2 regions of the Achromobacter sp. 1L-A-4-B-C2 genome follow, and region 1 is predicted to be linked to the other one. Evidence: predicted binding sites of a transcription regulator. Region 1 holds the regulator's gene; the other holds the start of a gene.

Evidence for each region. The regulator LexA, encoded in region 1, represses DNA repair genes until DNA is damaged. The targets are predictions, from matches to a motif close to ACTGTATNNNNATACAGT.
Region 2: a site for LexA is predicted at 3,686-3,703, ahead of imuA (translesion DNA synthesis-associated protein ImuA). Genes of this name have one in related genera too.

Annotation. Positions count from the first base shown of each region.
Region 1 is NZ_JBXAWP010000005.1:482,983-491,975, reverse strand. Features, by position in the region: gene clpP (ATP-dependent Clp endopeptidase proteolytic subunit ClpP) at 1-636, shown strand, start outside; gene clpX (ATP-dependent Clp protease ATP-binding subunit ClpX) at 738-2,036, shown strand; gene lon (endopeptidase La) at 2,246-4,696, shown strand; gene lexA (transcriptional repressor LexA) at 4,873-5,520, opposite strand; gene AC0Z35_RS24185 (amino acid aminotransferase) at 5,678-6,877, opposite strand; gene uvrB (excinuclease ABC subunit UvrB) at 6,954-8,993, shown strand, end outside.
Region 2 is NZ_JBXAWP010000002.1:473,456-482,448, forward strand. Features, by position in the region: gene AC0Z35_RS09555 (SDR family NAD(P)-dependent oxidoreductase) at 1-155, shown strand, start outside; gene AC0Z35_RS09560 (IclR family transcriptional regulator) at 329-1,138, opposite strand; gene ypfH (esterase) at 1,146-1,850, opposite strand; gene AC0Z35_RS09570 (amino acid permease) at 2,109-3,599, shown strand; gene imuA (translesion DNA synthesis-associated protein ImuA) at 3,705-4,409, shown strand; gene AC0Z35_RS09580 (Y-family DNA polymerase) at 4,339-5,808, shown strand; gene AC0Z35_RS09585 (error-prone DNA polymerase) at 5,819-8,993, shown strand, end outside.

The sequences.
Region 1 (8,993 bases):
TTCTATGCGGCAATGAATGGCGGGTCTTCGGTGACCCCCACCGGCCTGGGCTACATTCCCATGGTTATCGAGCAGTCGGGGCGCGGCGAGCGCGCCTACGACATCTATTCGCGTCTGCTCCGCGAACGGCTCATTTTCCTGGTGGGTCCGGTCAATGACGCAACGGCCAACCTGGTTGTGGCGCAGTTGCTGTTCCTGGAATCGGAGAATCCTGACAAGGACATTTCCCTGTACATCAACTCGCCTGGCGGGTCGGTGTATGCGGGAATGGCCATTTTTGACACCATGCAGTTCATCAAGCCGGACGTATCGACCCTGTGCACCGGCCTGGCGGCCAGCATGGGCGCGTTCCTGCTGGCGGCTGGCAAGAAGGGCAAGCGCTTCACGCTGCCCAACTCCCGGATCATGATCCACCAGCCGTCGGGCGGCGCCCAGGGCCAAGCGTCCGACATCCAGATCCAGGCTCGCGAGATCCTGGACCTGCGCGAACGTCTTAACCGGATCCTGGCCGACAATACTGGCCAGTCGATGGAGCGAATCGGTCTGGACACGGAACGTGACAACTTCATGTCCGCCGAAGATGCGGTATCGTATGGCTTGGTGGACAAGGTGATGAGCTCCCGCTCGGAAGGCTGACTTCCAGGTTGATCCGAACCCGCTGCCACCAAGTTTGAGTAAGCGCATGCGCTGGACCCGTTATCGGTCTGGCGCATCTTTACCTGAGATACGAAACAAATATGCCTGAAAAAAAGGGATCGGCAGACGCAAAAGTGCTGCATTGCTCGTTTTGCAATAAAAGCCAGCATGAAGTCCGCAAGCTGATCGCGGGTCCGTCGGTGTTCATCTGTGATGAATGCATAGATCTGTGCAACGACATCATCCGCGAGGAAGCGCAAGCGACCGCGCGCGCGGCGATTCGTTCCGAGCTGCCCACTCCGGCCGAAATCAAGACCTTCCTCGACCAGTACGTCATTGGGCAGAACTCGCCCAAGCGCATGCTGGCCGTGGCGGTTTACAACCATTACAAGCGCATTCGTCACGGCGAGATCAAGGGTGACGAAGTCGAGCTCTCCAAGAGCAACATCATGCTGATCGGGCCCACGGGTTCGGGCAAGACGCTGTTGGCGCAGACCTTGGCGCGCATGCTGAATGTGCCTTTCGTCATGGCTGACGCCACGACGCTGACCGAAGCCGGCTACGTCGGCGAAGACGTCGAGAACATCATTCAGAAGTTGCTGCAAAACTGCAACTACGAAGTCGAGAAAGCGCAACGCGCCATTATCTACATCGACGAAATCGATAAGATTTCCCGCAAGTCGGACAACCCGTCCATTACGCGCGACGTTTCCGGCGAAGGCGTGCAGCAGGCGCTGCTCAAGCTGATCGAAGGTACGGTTGCCTCGGTACCCCCGCAAGGCGGACGCAAGCATCCGAACCAGGACTTCGTGCAAGTGGACACGACCAACATCCTGTTCATCGTGGGCGGCGCCTTCGACGGACTGGAAAAGGTCATCCGTGACCGTACCGAAAAGTCCGGCATCGGGTTCTCGGCCTCGGTGCGTGCCAAATCCGAACGCGGTGTAGGCGAGCTGTTCTCGGAAGTCGAACCCGAAGATCTGATCAAGTTCGGCTTGATCCCGGAACTGGTGGGTCGTCTGCCCGTGGTCGCCACGCTGGACGAGCTTGACGAAGCGGCATTGGTTCAGATCCTTACCGAGCCGAAAAACGCTTTGCTCAAGCAATTCCAGAAGCTGTTCGCCATGGAAGGCGCCGAGCTGGACCTGCGTCCCGCAGCGTTGAAGGCGATCGCCCGCAAGGCGCTCAAGCGTAAGACGGGTGCCCGGGGCTTGCGTTCGATCATCGAACAAACGCTGTTGGACACCATGTATGAGTTGCCTTCGCAGGGCAACGTAAAGCGTGTGGTCGTCGACGAGAACGCAATCGAAGGCGAGGGCAAGCCCTTGCTTATCTATGCGGACGAAGCCGGCGAATCCGACAAGCCGGAGCGTGGAGAAGTCCGCGACGCTGCAGCCTGATATTTCAAAAAAGCCCGTTCCTGTAACGGGTTTTTTTGCCGTAGGAGTGCCCTCCGGGGCATTTTTTTTTGCCTTTTGCCTATCCGGCAGCCGGGATCTTGAATTTTCGGCTATTGTTCCCATAACAGACGTAACTGACGCGGATAGCCCGGGTACTCTCTCCCAGGCTCCCCGTCCCCGATACGCCGAGTCATACCGAGGAACCTCCTATGTCTGCCAGCCAGACCCTGCCTTCCGACCCGATCGACCTGCCTTTGCTCCCACTTCGCGACGTCGTGGTGTTTCCGCACATGGTCATCCCGCTGTTCGTCGGCCGTCCGCGCTCTATTCGCGCGCTCGAGGTTGCGATGGAAGCGGGCAAAAGCATCATGCTGGTGGCCCAAAAATCCGCCGGCAAGGATGATCCCACCCCCGAAGACGTCTACGAGATCGGCTGCGTTGCCGGCATCCTCCAGATGCTCAAATTGCCCGACGGCACCGTTAAGGTTCTGGTCGAAGGCACTCAGCGTGCCCGCATCAACAGCATCGAAGATGCCGATTCGCATTTCACCTGCCAGGTGACGCCGATCGAGCCGGACGCCATGCAGGGCTCCGAAACCGAGGCTCTGCGCCGCGCGATCGTTGCCCAGTTCGAACAGTACGTAAAGCTCAACAAGAAGATCCCTCCGGAGATCCTGACCTCGTTGGCCGGCATCGACGATGCGGGTCGCCTGGCTGACACGATCGCCGCGCATCTTCCGCTGAAGCTCGAGCAGAAGCAAAAAATGCTCGAGATCGTCGGCACGTCCGAGCGCCTTGAAGGTCTGCTTACCCAGCTGGAAACCGAAATCGACATTCTTCAGGTCGAAAAGCGGATTCGCGGCCGCGTGAAGAAGCAGATGGAAAAGAGCCAGCGCGACTACTACTTGAATGAGCAGGTCAAAGCCATTCAGAAGGAGTTGGGCGAGGGCGAAGAGGGCGCGGACATCGAAGAGCTTGAAAAGAAGATCATCGCTGCCCACATGCCCAAAGAGGCGCGTAAAAAGGCCGATGCCGAGCTCAAGAAGCTCAAGCTCATGTCGCCCATGTCGGCCGAAGCCACCGTGGTGCGCAACTACATCGATACGCTCATCAACCTCCCCTGGAGGAAGAAGAGCAAGATCAACAACTCGATCGCCAACGCCGAGACGGTGCTGGACAACGACCATTACGGTCTGGAAAAGGTCAAGGAACGCATTCTCGAATATCTTGCCGTGCAACAGCGCGTAGACAAGGTCAAGGCACCGATCCTGTGCCTGGTCGGCCCCCCGGGCGTCGGCAAGACCTCGCTGGGCCAGTCCATTGCCAAGGCCACGAACCGCAAGTTCGTGCGTATGGCGCTGGGCGGCGTGCGTGACGAGGCCGAGATCCGAGGCCATCGCCGTACTTACATCGGTTCCATGCCCGGCAAGATCGTGCAGAACATGTCGAAGGTCGGCGTGCGCAATCCCTTGTTCCTGCTTGATGAAATCGACAAGCTGGGCATGGACTTCCGCGGCGATCCTTCTTCAGCGTTGCTTGAAGTGCTGGACCCGGAGCAAAACCACACGTTCCAGGACCACTACATCGAAGTCGACTTCGATTTGTCCGACGTCATGTTCGTGGCCACCAGCAACACGCTGAACATCCCGCCGGCTCTGTTGGACCGTATGGAAGTGATCCGCCTGTCCGGTTACACGGAAGAGGAAAAGATCCATATTGCTCGCGACCATCTGCTGCCCAAGCTGATGCAGAACAACGGCGTGAAGGACAACGAACTGACGGTCGATGACAGCGCGCTGCGCGATATCGTTCGCTATTACACCCGGGAAGCCGGGGTGCGCGCCCTTGAACGCGAAGTGGGCAAGATCTGCCGCAAGGTCATCAAGCAATTGCTGACCCAGAATGATCGCGCCAAGGCGGAAGGCAAGACCCTCGAGGTCAAGCCGGTCAACGTCACGGGCGACAATCTGAGCGACTACCTGGGCGTGCGCCGCTATACCTTCGGCATGGCCGAGAAGGAAAACCAGATTGGTCAGGTGACCGGTCTGGCCTGGACCGAGGTCGGTGGCGATCTGCTGACGATCGAAGTGGCGGACATGCCGGGTAAGGGCGTGATCCAGCGTACGGGTTCGCTTGGCGACGTGATGAAGGAATCGGTGGAAGCGGCTCGCACGGTGGTGCGGTCCCGCGCTCGCCGCCTGGGCTTTGCCGACAGCGTCTTCGAGAAGCACGACATGCACGTCCACGTGCCGGAAGGTGCGACGCCCAAGGACGGCCCGTCCGCGGGTATCGCGATCACGACGGCCATGGTTTCGGCGTTGTCGCGCATTCCGGTGCGCGCCAATGTTGCCATGACCGGTGAGATCACGCTGCGCGGCGAAGTGCTGCCTATCGGTGGCCTGAAGGAAAAGCTGCTGGCGGCCCACCGTGGCGGTATCAAGACGGTCTTGATTCCCGAGGAAAACGTCAAGGACTTGGCGGAGATCCCCGATAACGTCAAGAACCAACTTGAGATCGTGCCGGTCCGCTGGATCGACAAGGTGCTGGAATTAGCGTTGGAGCGTCTGCCGGAGCCTCTGGCCGAGGAAGAAGCCGTCAAAGACGCGCTGGTGACCAAGCCTGCCGAGCCCGGCTCGACGGACCCGGTTCTGAAGCACTGATCAGCTGGTATGGCTGGGCGCCCGAAGTATGGGCGCCCAACAAAAACCCCGCCACATGTGGCGGGGTTTTTTATGGCCATCGTTTTGGCCATCGCGGTGACTTTGGCTATGGCCGTTGCCGGGCGAACGCTACGGCAAGTCTAGGCAGACCGTGCCTGATCTACCCCCGTGCCGCGTCAGTGCAACGCGTGCGTACGGATTAAACCGACGGCGATGCCTTCCAGCGCGAACTCTTGGTCTGCTTCAACGATGATTGTTTGAAAGTCCGGATTTTCCGGCAGCAGTTCGATGTGCCCGTTGGTGCGTTGCAGGCGCTTGACCGTCACGTCGTCGCCCAAACGTGCCACGACGATCTGGCCGTTGCGCGCTTCAGAGGCCTTCTTCACCGCAAGCAAGTCACCTTCCAGAATGCCCGCGTCCCGCATGCTCATGCCGCGCACCTTCAGCAGGTAATCGGGCGCTTGGGCAAAAAGATGGGGGTCCACGCCAACCTCGCGTTCGACGTGTTCGGCCGCAAGGATGGGGCTGCCTGCCGCAACGCGCCCGACCAACGGCAGCAGCAACTGCGCTAACGAAGGTATGGCCAGGGAGGTCTGAGACTGGGAGGGCCCGTCTTTCAAGCGTATGCCGCGCGAGGCGCCGGCGGTGAGCTCGATAGCACCCTTGCGGGCTAATGCCTTAAGGTGGTCTTCTGCCGCATTCGGTGAGCGGAAACCAAGGGCCTGGGCGATTTCGGCACGCGTCGGCGGAAAGCCTGTGCGCGTGACGGTCTGCCGGATGAGGTCCAGGATTTGTTGCTGGCGGTCGGTGAGTTTGCTGGCCATGGCGATGATCCGGTATGAGCGGACTGTACATATATACAGCGCCATTCTGGGGGACGTAGCGGAAAAAAGCAAGCCGGCGGCGGGCCCGAAAGCAAAACGGAGCCGCAGGGCTCCGTTTCGTCATAACAGGGCCGCGGACGGCCCGTACAGGCAGGCGTTACAGCACGGCGGCGATGCCGGCAGCTACCTTGTCAATGTTGCCGCTGTTCAGCGCGGCCACGCAGATGCGGCCGCTGGACACCGCGTACACGCCATGCTCTTCGCGCAGGCGATCCACTTGAGCCGACGTCAGGCCCGAGTACGAGAACATGCCGCGTTGCTGCAGGACAAAGCTGAAGTCCTGCTTGGCGCCGTGTTCCTTGATCTTTTCCACCAATTGCTTGCGCATCAGGCGGATGCGGTCGCGCATGCCGGCAAGTTCTTCTTCCCACATGGCGAACAGTTCCGGCGTGTTCAGCACCGTCGACACCACCGTGCCGCCGTGGGTCGGCGGGTTGGAATAGTTGGTGCGAATGACGCGCTTGAGCTGGCTCAGGACGCGGCCCGCCGCTTCCTTGCTGCCAGCGACGATCGTCAGTGCGCCCACGCGTTCACCGTAAAGCGAGAACGACTTCGAGAACGACGAGCTGATGAACATGGTCATGTCCAGATCGGCGAACATGCGCACGACGGCGGCGTCCTCGGTCAGACCCTCGCCAAAGCCCTGGTAGGCGATGTCCAGGAACGGAACCAGGTTGTTTTCCTTCACAACCGCGGCGATCTGCTTCCATTGCTCCGGCGTGGGGTCCACACCGGTCGGATTGTGGCAGCACGCGTGCAGCACGACGACGGTCTGCGCCGGGGCTGCCTTCAAGTCCGCCAGCATGGCTTCGAAGTTCAGGCCGCGGGTGGAAGCGTCATAGTACGAATACGTGCCGACCTCAAAGCCGGCGCGCTCGAACAGCGCACGGTGGTTTTCCCAGCTGGGGTTGCTGATCAACACCTTGGACGAGGGCAGCAATTGGCGCAGGAAGTCGGCGCCGATCTTAAGCGCGCCGGTGCCGCCCAGCGCTTGGGTGGTCAACACGCGACCGGCTGCGGCCAACGCGGAATCCTTACCCAGCAACAGGGCTTGAGCGCCCTGGTTGTAGCCGGCAATGCCTTCGATGGGCAAATAGCCGCGAGCGGCGGCCGCTTCGATGCGGGCGGTTTCGGCCTTGCGAACGGCGCCCAACAGGGGGATCCGTCCCTGGTCGTCGTAGTACACGCCCACGCCCAGGTTGACTTTACCCGGACGCGTGTCCGCGTTGAATTGTTCGTTCAGACCAAGAATGGGGTCGCGCGGCGCGAGTTCGACGGAATCGAAAAGGTTGCTCATGGGACTCTGATGAGGATGGGTGGACGCAGTACGAGGTGCTGTGGATAATGGGGGGTTTACCCTGGAACAGTCTAGCATGCCAAACAGCCCAATAGACCCGAGCGGCGCGGGAGATCTGGCCCAGAATCTCGCTGGAAATGCCGTGGTACCAGTATCGGCTGACGCACCGCCCGTTGCTGGCGCGGAACCGCGCTTTGTGGAATATCCCGGTAGCCCGTTCCAACTGTTCCAGCCCTATCCTCCGGCCGGCGATCAGCCCACCGCGATCAACGGGTTGACCCAGGGTATCGAAGACGGCCTGATGTTCCAGACGCTGCTGGGCGTGACGGGCTCGGGCAAGACCTACACCATGGCGAACGTGATCGCGCGGCTGGGACGCCCTGCGCTGGTGTTGGCGCCCAACAAAACGCTTGCGGCGCAGCTATATGCCGAAATGCGGGAGTTCTTTCCGAAGAACGCGGTCGAGTATTTCGTTTCGTACTACGACTATTACCAGCCCGAGGCCTATGTCCCGACGCGCGACCTGTTCATTGAAAAGGATTCGTCCATCAATGAGCACATCGAACAAATGCGTCTATCGGCTACCAAGAGCCTGCTTGAACGCCGGGACACTATTATTGTCGGCACGGTGTCTTGCATCTACGGTATTGGTAATCCCGGCGACTACCACGCGATGGTTTTGATTCTGCGCAGCGGTGACCAGATCTCGCGGCGGGAAATCCTGGCGCGTCTGGTTGCCATGCAATACACCCGCAATGACGCCGAATTCACGCGGGGGGCGTTCCGGGTCCGTGGCGAAACCATCGACATCTTCCCGGCAGAAAGCCCCGAGCTGGCGCTGCGCCTGACGCTTTTTGATGACGAGATCGAAAGCCTGGAGTTGTTTGATCCCCTGACGGGCCGCATTCGGCAAAAGCTGCCACGGTTTACCGTGTATCCCGGGTCGCATTACGTCACCCCGCGCGATACGGTTCTGCGCGCGATTGAAACGATCAAGGTGGAACTGCGAGAGCGTGTCAAACGCTTCGTGGACGACGGTCATCTGGTCGAAGCCCAGCGTCTGGAACAGCGCACGCGGTTCGATCTGGAAATGCTGCAGGAGTTAGGCTTTTGCAAGGGGATCGAAAACTACTCCCGCCACCTGTCCGGCGCCGCACCAGGCGAGCCGCCACCCACGTTGATCGATTACCTGCCGTCCGACGCGCTGATGTTCATCGACGAAAGCCACGTGACCATTGGCCAGCTCAGCGCCATGTATCGCGGCGACCGGTCGCGCAAGGAAACGTTGGTGCAATATGGGTTCCGGTTGCCCTCCGCGATGGACAATCGGCCCCTCAAGCTTGAAGAATTCGAGGCGCGGATGCGCCAATGCGTGTTCGTGTCGGCCACGCCAGCGGCTTACGAGAAAGAACACGCTGACAACGTCGTTGAGCAGGTCGTTCGGCCCACCGGCTTGGTCGATCCTTTGGTCGAGGTATTGCCAGCTCGCACCCAGGTGGACGATTTGTTGGGCCAAATCAAGGCACGGGTTTCGGTGGGCGAGCGGGTGCTGGTCACCACCCTGACCAAACGCATGGCCGAGGATTTGACGGATTTCCTTAGCGAACACGGCGTCAAGGTGCGCTACTTGCACTCCGACATTGATACCGTCGAGCGCGTGGAAATCCTGCGCGACCTGCGCCTGGGCACCTTTGATGTGTTGGTGGGCATCAACCTGCTGCGCGAGGGGCTGGATATTCCCGAGGTTTCGCTCGTGGCAATTCTTGACGCCGACAAGGAAGGCTTCCTCCGATCCGAGCGCAGCTTGATCCAGACGATTGGCCGCGCGGCCCGCAACCTGAACGGCCACGCCATTCTCTATGCAGACCGTATTACGGATTCGATGCAGCGCGCGATGGAGGAAACCAGCCGTCGGCGCGCGAAGCAACTGCAGTTCAATATCGACAATGGCATTACGGCGCGCGGCGTCCGCAAGGCCGTGCGTGAGCTGATCGACGGCATCGTCGCGCCAGTGCAGCACGACGCCCTCGAAGCCGCCGTGCCGGCCGAGTTCCTCAAGGACGAGAAGGCCTTGGCTCGCGAGTTGAAGCGCTTGGAGAAGCTGATGATGGACCAT
Region 2 (8,993 bases), on a different contig from region 1:
TGCGCCGCCGCCGCAACGCCGCCAGCCCGATGGGCCGGATGGGCGACGCCTGGGACGTGGCGCATGCCGCCCTGTTCCTGGCCAGCGACGAGGCCAAATACATCACCGGGGTGTGCTTGCCGGTCGATGGCGGCAAGGCGTGCGCGGGGCGATAGCCGGGGTTGTGGCGCCGGATGGGGTTGGGGCTGGGGCTGTGGTTGTGGCTGGGGCTGTGGTTGGGGCTGTGGTTGGGGCTGTGGCTGTGGTTGTGCCTGGGGTTGGGGCTGTGGTTGTGGTTGTGCCTGGGGTCGGGGCTGTGGTTGTGGCTGGGGCTGCGACCTGCCTGCGCTCAGGCGCGCGGCAGCAGATCCGCCGACAGTTCGGACGCGGCGCGTTGCAACGCGGCCACCACATCATGCAGCCGTGCCCCCGACAGCCGCGAGCGGATCGCCGCCACGCTCAGCGCGGCCACCACGTTCTGTTCACGGTCGAATACCGGCACCCCCACGCCCAGCATGTCGGGGATGATGCGCCCCGGGTTCAGCGCATAGCCCTGCTTGCGCGCGGCGGCGATGTCCTCGCGCAGCATGTCGGTGGACGGCAGGTCGGGCGCGGTGGTGGCGTCGTAACGAGCCAGCACGCGGTCGATATCGTCATTGGGCAAAAACGCCAGCAGCGCCAGGCTGCCCGCCCCCACGCCCAGCGGCCGCCGGTGGCCCACTTCCAGGGTCAGGATCTTGATGGGAAAGTCGCCCGTCTTGCGGTCCACGCACACCGCTTCGTGGCCCGAGCGCACCGATAGAAAGCTGGTATCGCCCGTAGACTGCGCCAGCCGCAACACGGCCGATTCGGCGATGGCCTTGATGCCATGGCGGCTTTCGGCTGCCAGGCCCAGGATGTAAGACTCGCGCCCCAGGCTATAGGTCTTTAGCTTGGGGTTCAGCGACAGGAAACCCTCTTGCAGCAAGGCCGACAGCATGCGGTGCGCGGTGGGCGGCGTCAGGCCGATGTCGCGCACGACATCGCTCAAGCCCACGCCACGCGCGGGCGCGGCGCCCACGTATTTCAACAGGCGCAGCACCCGGAAAATGCTCTGCGCGCCACCCACGGAATCGGCGGCGCGCGGCGAGGCCGGCACGGAAGAACGCGCGGTGCTCATCGCGCGATCAGTGCAGCGTAGTGCCGTCGGGCGGCGTCTGGTTCAGGCCCAGCGCCGCTTCCCAGCTGCGCAGCGGCACGCAGGTCTGCAAGCGGACAATGGCGCGTTCGATCAACGCAGGATGCAGTTCATGGCCGACGTGGCTGGCGATATCGATAGTGGAATCGCCATGCAGCGCCTCCAGCCGGGCCTGGGCCGCCTGGATGTGGGACACGTTCATGATCGGGTCGTCGGCGCCATGCAGCAGGTGCAAGGTGGTGAATTGCGGGGCGGTCTTGGGCAATTGGGCATAGCGCCCCGAAAACGCAATGATGCGGCCGGCCATGCCGTCATGGGCCTGCACCAGTTCCAGCGCCATGATCGCGCCCTGCGAAAAGCCCGCGATCGCCGTGTCCGACTGCAATAGCTTGAAGCGGGCCTGCGCCTGGCGCACATAGGCTTCCAGGGGTGGCATGGCCGCCGCCACGCGTTCGGCGCGATTATCTTCGGTCACGCCGCGTACCGAAAACCACTGGCGCCCGGCGTTGCCGCCGTCAAAGGGCTCGAAACCCTCGGGCACCAGCACCGCCGCCGTCGGGAAGGCCGCGCGCACGGCCTGGGCCAAGGGCCGCAGGTTATCGGGCGACCCGCCCACGCCGTGCAGCAGGATGAACAACTGGCGCACGTCGACGCCCGCCTCGGGTAGGAATTCAAGAGATTCGGTAGATGCCATGAAACTGCTCCGTGCTGGCCCGGGCCGCTGGACTGCGCCGCGATGGCCGCATTGTAAAATGCGCGGCTTTACCGTTGGCGGCCTGCTTGGCGTTGGCGGCCGCGTGGCGACCGGCTGACGGTCGCCTGGCTGCCTGGTCGCCTGGCTGCCTGGTCGCCTGGCTGCCTGGTCGCCTGGCTGCCTGGTCGCCACCAGCGTGACCAGACCCCGCCCACCCCTTGCCTGAATGCCGCCACGGCGGCCCCTTGACCCCCTGCAATGCAAACACAAACCCCCGATTCTGGCGCGACTCCCGCTAGCCGGAATCAGCTGCACCGCGTGCTCAAGGCGCGCCACCTGACGATGATAGCGCTGGGCGGAGCCATCGGCACCGGCCTGTTCGTGGCCTCGGGCGCGGCCATCGCGCAAGCCGGGCCGGGCGGCGCCCTGCTCGTCTACCTGGTGATCGGCCTGATGGTCTACTTCATCATGACCAGCCTGGGCGAGCTTGCCACCTTCATGCCGGTGTCCGGGTCGTTCTGCACCTATGCGTCGCGCTATGTAGACCCCGGCTTCGGCTTCGCGCTGGGATGGAATTTCTGGATCAGCTGGGCCACGGTCGTCGCCGTGGACGTGGTGGCCGCCCAATTGGTCATGGCGTACTGGCTGCCGGACACGCCGGGCTGGATATGGAGCGTGGCCTTTTTGGCACTGACCTTCGGGCTGAACGCGTTTTCGGCGCGCAGCTTCGGCGAGGCCGAATACTGGTTCGCCATCATCAAGGTGGTGGCGGTGCTGTGCTTTATCGCCGTCGGGCTGGGCATGCTGGTGGGCATCATCCACAGCGGCGATCAGGTCGGCCTGGTGAACTGGACCATCGGCGATGCGCCCTTCGTGGGCAACGCGGCCACTTGGGTCGGCGTGGCCATGGTGGTGGCCTATTCCTTCCAGGGCACCGAACTGGTGGGCGTGGCCGCCGGCGAATCCGAAAACCCGCGCCGCAACGTGCCGCGCGCCATCAACAACGTGTTCTGGCGCATCCTGCTTTTCTATGTGCTGGCCATTCTGATCATCGGCCTGCTGCTGCCCTATACCGACCCGCAACTGCTGCGCAACGAAGTGGAAGACATTGCCGTCAGCCCCTTCACGCTGGTGTTCCAGCATGCCGGCCTGCTGTCGGCCGCCACCGTGATGAACGCGGTGATCCTGACGTCGGTGCTGTCGGCCGGCAATTCGGGCATGTACGCCGCCACCCGCATGCTGTTCAACATGGCGGCCGAGGGCCAGGCGCCCGCGCTGTTCAAGCGGCTGACGCCTGGCGGCGTGCCGCTATACGCGCTGCTGGCCACCACGGCACTGGCCTGCCTGTGCCTGTTCAGCGTGGTCTACAGCCCCAAGGCCGTCTATATCTGGCTGCTGAATTTTGCGGGCATGACGGAATTCATCGTCTGGTTAAGCATCGCGATCAGCCATTACCGCTTTCGCCGGGGCTACGTGCGGCACGGCTACGACACGGCCGACCTGCCCTACAAGGCCGGCCTGTTCCCGTTTGGGCCGGTGCTGGCCTTTGTGCTGTGCCTGGTGGTGACGCTGGGCCAGAACTACCAGGCGTTCTTGCAGGATCGCATCGACTGGATCGGGGTGGTGTCCACGTATCTGGCCATTCCGCTGTTCCTGGCGCTGTGGATCGGGCATCGCGTGGTGAAGAAATCGCGCTGGGTGCGCTACGGCGACATGCGCTTTTACGGGCTGGATCTGGATCGGGGATAGGCCTGGCCGGACGGACCGACACCCGAAAAGGGTGACAAAAGGGCAGCAAAGGGATCACCGAAGGGCGACAAAAAGGAAGCTACAATACTGTATATTCATACAGTAATGATGACTCCTGAACGCATCCATCCCGCGTTGTGGCGCGCCACCCAGTTGGCTAAAGGCGCCGCGCGCAACCTGCCTACCGGGCACGCTTCGCTTTCCGCCGAGCTGCCGGACGGCGGCTGGCCGCTGGGGTCTCTTATCGAACTGTTGACGCCGCATCCGGGCGTGGGCGAAATCCGCCTGCTGCGCCCGGCGCTGGCCCAGCTGGAAACGCGCCGCCCCATTGCGCTGGTCCAGCCGCCGCACGTGCCCCACATCGCCAGCTGGATGAGCTGGCGGCTGGACCCCCGGCAATTGCTGTGGGTGGCGCCGCAAAAACCCGTCGACACCCTGTGGGCAACGGAACAAATCCTGAAAAACGGCAGTTGCGGCGCCCTGATCTGCTGGTTGCCGCACGTGCGCCCCGAATCCCTGCGCCGCCTGCATCTGGCGGCCCAGGCCAGCGACCTGCTGTTCATTGCCATCCGCCCGGCCAGCGCCGCGCAAAACGCCACCCCCGCCCCGTTGCGGCTGGCGCTTGCGCCGGCCCCGGGCGGTTTATCCGTTCATATTCTGAAGCGCCGGGGGCCTGTCTGCGACACCCCGCTGTACGTGGGCCTGGAGCCCGGCGCGCTTACGCCGTCTTCTCCCCGCCATGCGCCTCTGGATCGCCGCCTTCCTGCGCTGCCTGCCGCTGGACGTACTACGCCCGCACTGGCCGCATGAGGGGCACGCGTTCGCCGTCCTGGACCAGGAACGCGTTGCCGCCCTCACCCCCGCCGCCCGCCAGGCCGGCGTCAAACCGGGCATGCGCCGCGCCGGCGCGGCCGTTATCGCCCCCCAGGTCGAGCTCTTGCCCCGCCAGCCCCAAGCCGAAGCCGACACCCTGCACGGCGCGGCGCTGGCGCTGCTGCAATACACCCCTGAAATTGCCCTGGGCGATGCCGACACCGTGCTGTTGAACGTGGGCGCCAGCCTGATGTTCTTTGGCGGCCCGCGCGCGCTTGCCCGGCGCATACGCGCCACCCTGCAAGCGCTGGACCTGCGCGTGTCGCTGGGCATGGCGCCCACGGCCCGGGGCGCCTGGCTGCTGGCGCATCGGGCCGGCCGCCGCATGCCCCGGCGCACGCTCACCCTGCCCACGCTGGCCCGCCGGCTGGACGCCCTGCCAGTGGCGCTGCTGCCCCAGGCGCAGGCGCGGCTGGACTGGCTGGGCGACATCGGCTGCCATACCCTGGCCGACCTGCGCGCCCTGCCGCGCGCCGGCCTGCAACGGCGCAGCGCGCCCGACCTTCTGCCGGCCCTGGACGCCGCCTATGGCCAGGCGCCCGAACTGTATCGCTGGATCGAACCGCCCAACCAGTTTTCCCGGCGCATCGAACTCATGGACTACGTCGAGCACACCGACGCCGTGCTGGCAGTGGCGCGCCGCCTGGCCGAGCAGCTGGGCGGCTGGCTTACCGCCCGGCAACTGGCGGTGCGCCGCGTGGTGCTCTGCATGGAACACGAACGCGGCCGCCATGCCCGCCCGCCCACCGAACTGGAACTGGCGCTGGCGCAACCGGTCTGGCAGGCGCCGCAGATCTTGCACCTGCTGCGCGAAAAGCTGAACCACGTCACGCTGGAAGCGCCCGTCATCGCCGTATCGCTGCTGGCGCCCGACACCGTGGAACAGCCCGCCGTCAGCACCACCTTGTTTCCCGAGCCCGGCGGCACTGCGGCCGACCACGCCCGGCTGCTGGATCTGCTGGTGGCCCGGCTGGGTCGCGACCAGGTGCGCCATGCCCATCCCACGCCCGACCACCGCCCCGAAGCCGCCAATTCCTGGGGCGATGCGCTGGCCACCCCGCGCCCGCCCCAGCCCCTGCCGCCCTTGCTTGACCGCCCCTTCTGGCTGCTGGAAACGCCGCTGGCCTTGAAGCTGTCGGGTCATCGCCCCCAGTACGGCGGCCAGCCGCTGCGGCTGGTGCGCGGGCCGGAACGCATCGAAAGCGGCTGGTGGGACCCGGCCCTGACCGTGCGCGATTACTTCGTTGCCGAAGACGCGGCGGCGGCGCGCTACTGGATCTACCGCGAACGCGACGCCGAACACGCGCGCTGGTTCCTGCACGGGCTGTACGCTTAAGGCCGGCCCCATGCAAGACGATCCCTACGACCCGTCCGACCCGGCCGACCCCGCTGCGTTAGCCACCCTGCCCGGCTACGCCGAGCTGCAATGCCAGTCGAACTTTTCCTTCCTGCAAGGCGCCTCGCACCCGGAAGAACTGGTCGCGCGCGCGGCGGAACTCGGCTACGCCGCGCTGGCGCTGACCGACGAATGCTCGCTGGCCGGCGTGGTTCGCGCCCACATGGAGGCCAAGACCCAGAAGCTGCCGCTGATCATCGGCGCCACGTTCCAGCTGCGCGCCGCGCCCGACGCCGCCCCGCTGGGCCTGACCCTGCTGGCGCAAACCCGCGAAGGCTACGGCAACCTGTCCGAACTCATCACGCTGGCCCGCACCCGCGCCCCCAAGGGCGAATACCAGCTGGCCCCCGAAGACCTGACCCACCCGCCCAAGGGCTACGAACACCTGCGCCAGTTACCCGAATGCCTGGCCATCCTGACGCCCGCCTACGGCACCGACGCCGACCGCCTGGCCGAGCAGGCGCGCTGGCTGGCACGCGTGTTTGCCAACCGCGCCTGGGTCGGCTTGAACCTGCTGTACCGGTCGCGCGACGACCAGCACCGCGCCGCCGTCGAACACGCCGCCCGCCAGGCCGAGCTGCCCGTCGTAGCGGTGGGCCAGGTGCAGATGCATGTGCGGTCGCGCAAGCCCCTGCACGACACGCTGGCCGGCATCCGCACCCGCCAGACCGTCGCCCAGTGCGGCTACGAATTGTCCGAAAATGCCGAGCAGCATCTGCGCACCCGCATGCGCCTGGCCAACCTGTATCCGCCCGACGCGCTGGCGCAGACCCTGGTGGTGGCGCGCCGCTGCGCGTTTTCGCTGGACGAACTGCGCTACGAATACCCCGACGAGGTCGTGCCGCCCGGCCACACGCCCGCCTCTTATCTGCGCCAGGAAACCCTGGCCGGCGCCGCCCGCCGCTTTCCTGCCGGCGTCCCGGAAAACGTCGAAGCCCAGATCGAAAAAGAACTCGACCTGATCGGCGAGCTGCACTACGAAGCGTATTTCCTGACCGTCTACGACATCGTCCAGTACGCGCGCAGCCAGGGCATCCTGTGCCAGGGCCGGGGGTCCGCCGCCAACTCCGCCGTCTGTTATTGCCTGGGCATCACCGCCGTCGATCCGGCCCGAGGCAACAACCTGTTTGAACGTTTCATCAGCAAGGAACGCAACGAACCTCCCGACATCGACGTGGACTTCGAACACCAGCGCCGCGAAGAAGTCATCCAGTACATCTACGACAAATACGGACGCGACCGCGCCGCCCTGACCGCCGTGGTCATTTCGTACCGGCCGCGCAGTGTGCTGCGCGACACCGGCAGCGCACTGGGCGTGGACCTGGGCGTCATCGACGCGGTGGCGCGCGCCCATCAATGGTGGGACGGCAAAAAGGAAATGCTGCGCACGCTGGGCACCTGCGGGCTGGACCCGGAATCGCGCGTGGCGCGGCAATGGGCGTCGCTGGCGCAAACCATGATGGGCTTTCCACGCCACCTGTCGCAGCACCCCGGCGGCTTTGTGATTTCACGCGGCAAGCTGTCGCGGCTGGTGCCCATTGAAAACGCCGCCATGCAGGACCGCAGCGTCGTGCAATGGGACAAAGACGACCTGGACGCGCTGAAACTGCTGAAAGTGGACGTGCTGGCGCTGGGCATGCTGTCCGCCCTGCGCCGCACGCTGGAACTGGCCGGCCAGCGCCGGGGCCGGCCGCTGGCGCTGCAAGACATACCCGAAGGCGACGAAGCCACCTACGACATGATCTGCGAGGCCGACACGGTGGGCGTGTTCCAGATCGAATCACGCGCGCAGATGACGATGCTGCCCCGCCTGCGCCCGCGCAAATACTACGACCTGGTCGTGCAAGTGGCCATCGTGCGCCCCGGCCCGATCCAGGGCGGCATGGTCCACCCCTACCTGCGCCGCCGCCAGGGCAAGGAAGCCGAAACCTATCCCAGCGAGAAGGTCCGAGGCGTGCTCAGCCGCACCATGGGCGTGCCCATCTTCCAGGAACAGGTGATGCAGATTGCCGTGGTGGCCGCCGGCTTCACCCCGGGCGAGGCCGACCAGTTGCGCCGCTCCATGGCCGCCTGGAAACGCAAGGGCGGCGTGGACAAATTCCGCATCAAGCTGGTGGGTGGCCTGCTGGCGCACGGCTACAAGCTGGAATTCGCCGAAGCGCTGTTCCGGCAGGTCGAGGGGTTTGGCGAATACGGGTTCCCGGAAAGCCATGCCGCCAGCTTCGCCCTGCTGGCGTACTTCAGTTCCTGGCTCAAGCGCCACGAACCCGAGGCCTTCCTGGCCGCCCTGCTCAATTCCCAACCCATGGGGTTCTACGCCCCCGCCCAACTGGTGCAGGACGCCCGCCGCCACGGCGTCTGTGTGCTGCCCGCCGACGTCACCGTCAGCGGCTGGGAATCCGCGCTGGAAGCCCTGCCCGCCGACCACCCCGGCGCCCGGCGCCGCCCCCGCCCGCATTCGCCGCCTGCCGACCAGGCGCGCCCGGCCGTGCGGCTGGGTCTGAACCTGCTGCAAGGCATGCGCGAAGACGCCGCCCGGCGCATCGAACAGGCGCGCGCACAGGCGCCCTTTGCCGACACCGGCGACCTGGCCCGCCGCGCCACCCTGAACCGCCACGACCTGAACGTGCTGGCCGCCGGCGACGCGCTGCGCACGCTGGCCGGCCACCGCCGCCAAGCCAGCTGGGAAGCCGCCGCCAGCGTACAAAGCCGCGACCTGCTGCGCGACGCCGCCATCGTCGAAACGCAGGCCCCCCAGCTGTCGGCCCCGTCCGAAAGCCAGACCGTGGCCGCCGATTACCGCAGCCTGGGCCTGACGCTGCACAGCCACCCGGTCGCGCTGCTACGCCCCCAACTGGCCGCTCGCAACTTCCAACCCGCCGAGGTCCTGAACGGCTACCCCGACAAACGCGTCGCCCGCGCCTGCGGCATCGTCACCGTGCGCCAACGGCCACAAACCTCCAAGGGCGTCATCTTCGTAACCCTGGAAGACGAAACCGGCCCCGTCAACGTCGTCGTCCGCCCCGACCTGATCGAACGCCAACGCCGCGAACTACTCGGGGCCAAACTGCTGGGCGTCTACGGCACCTGGCAAAGCGTCGACGGCATCCGCCACCTGATCGCCC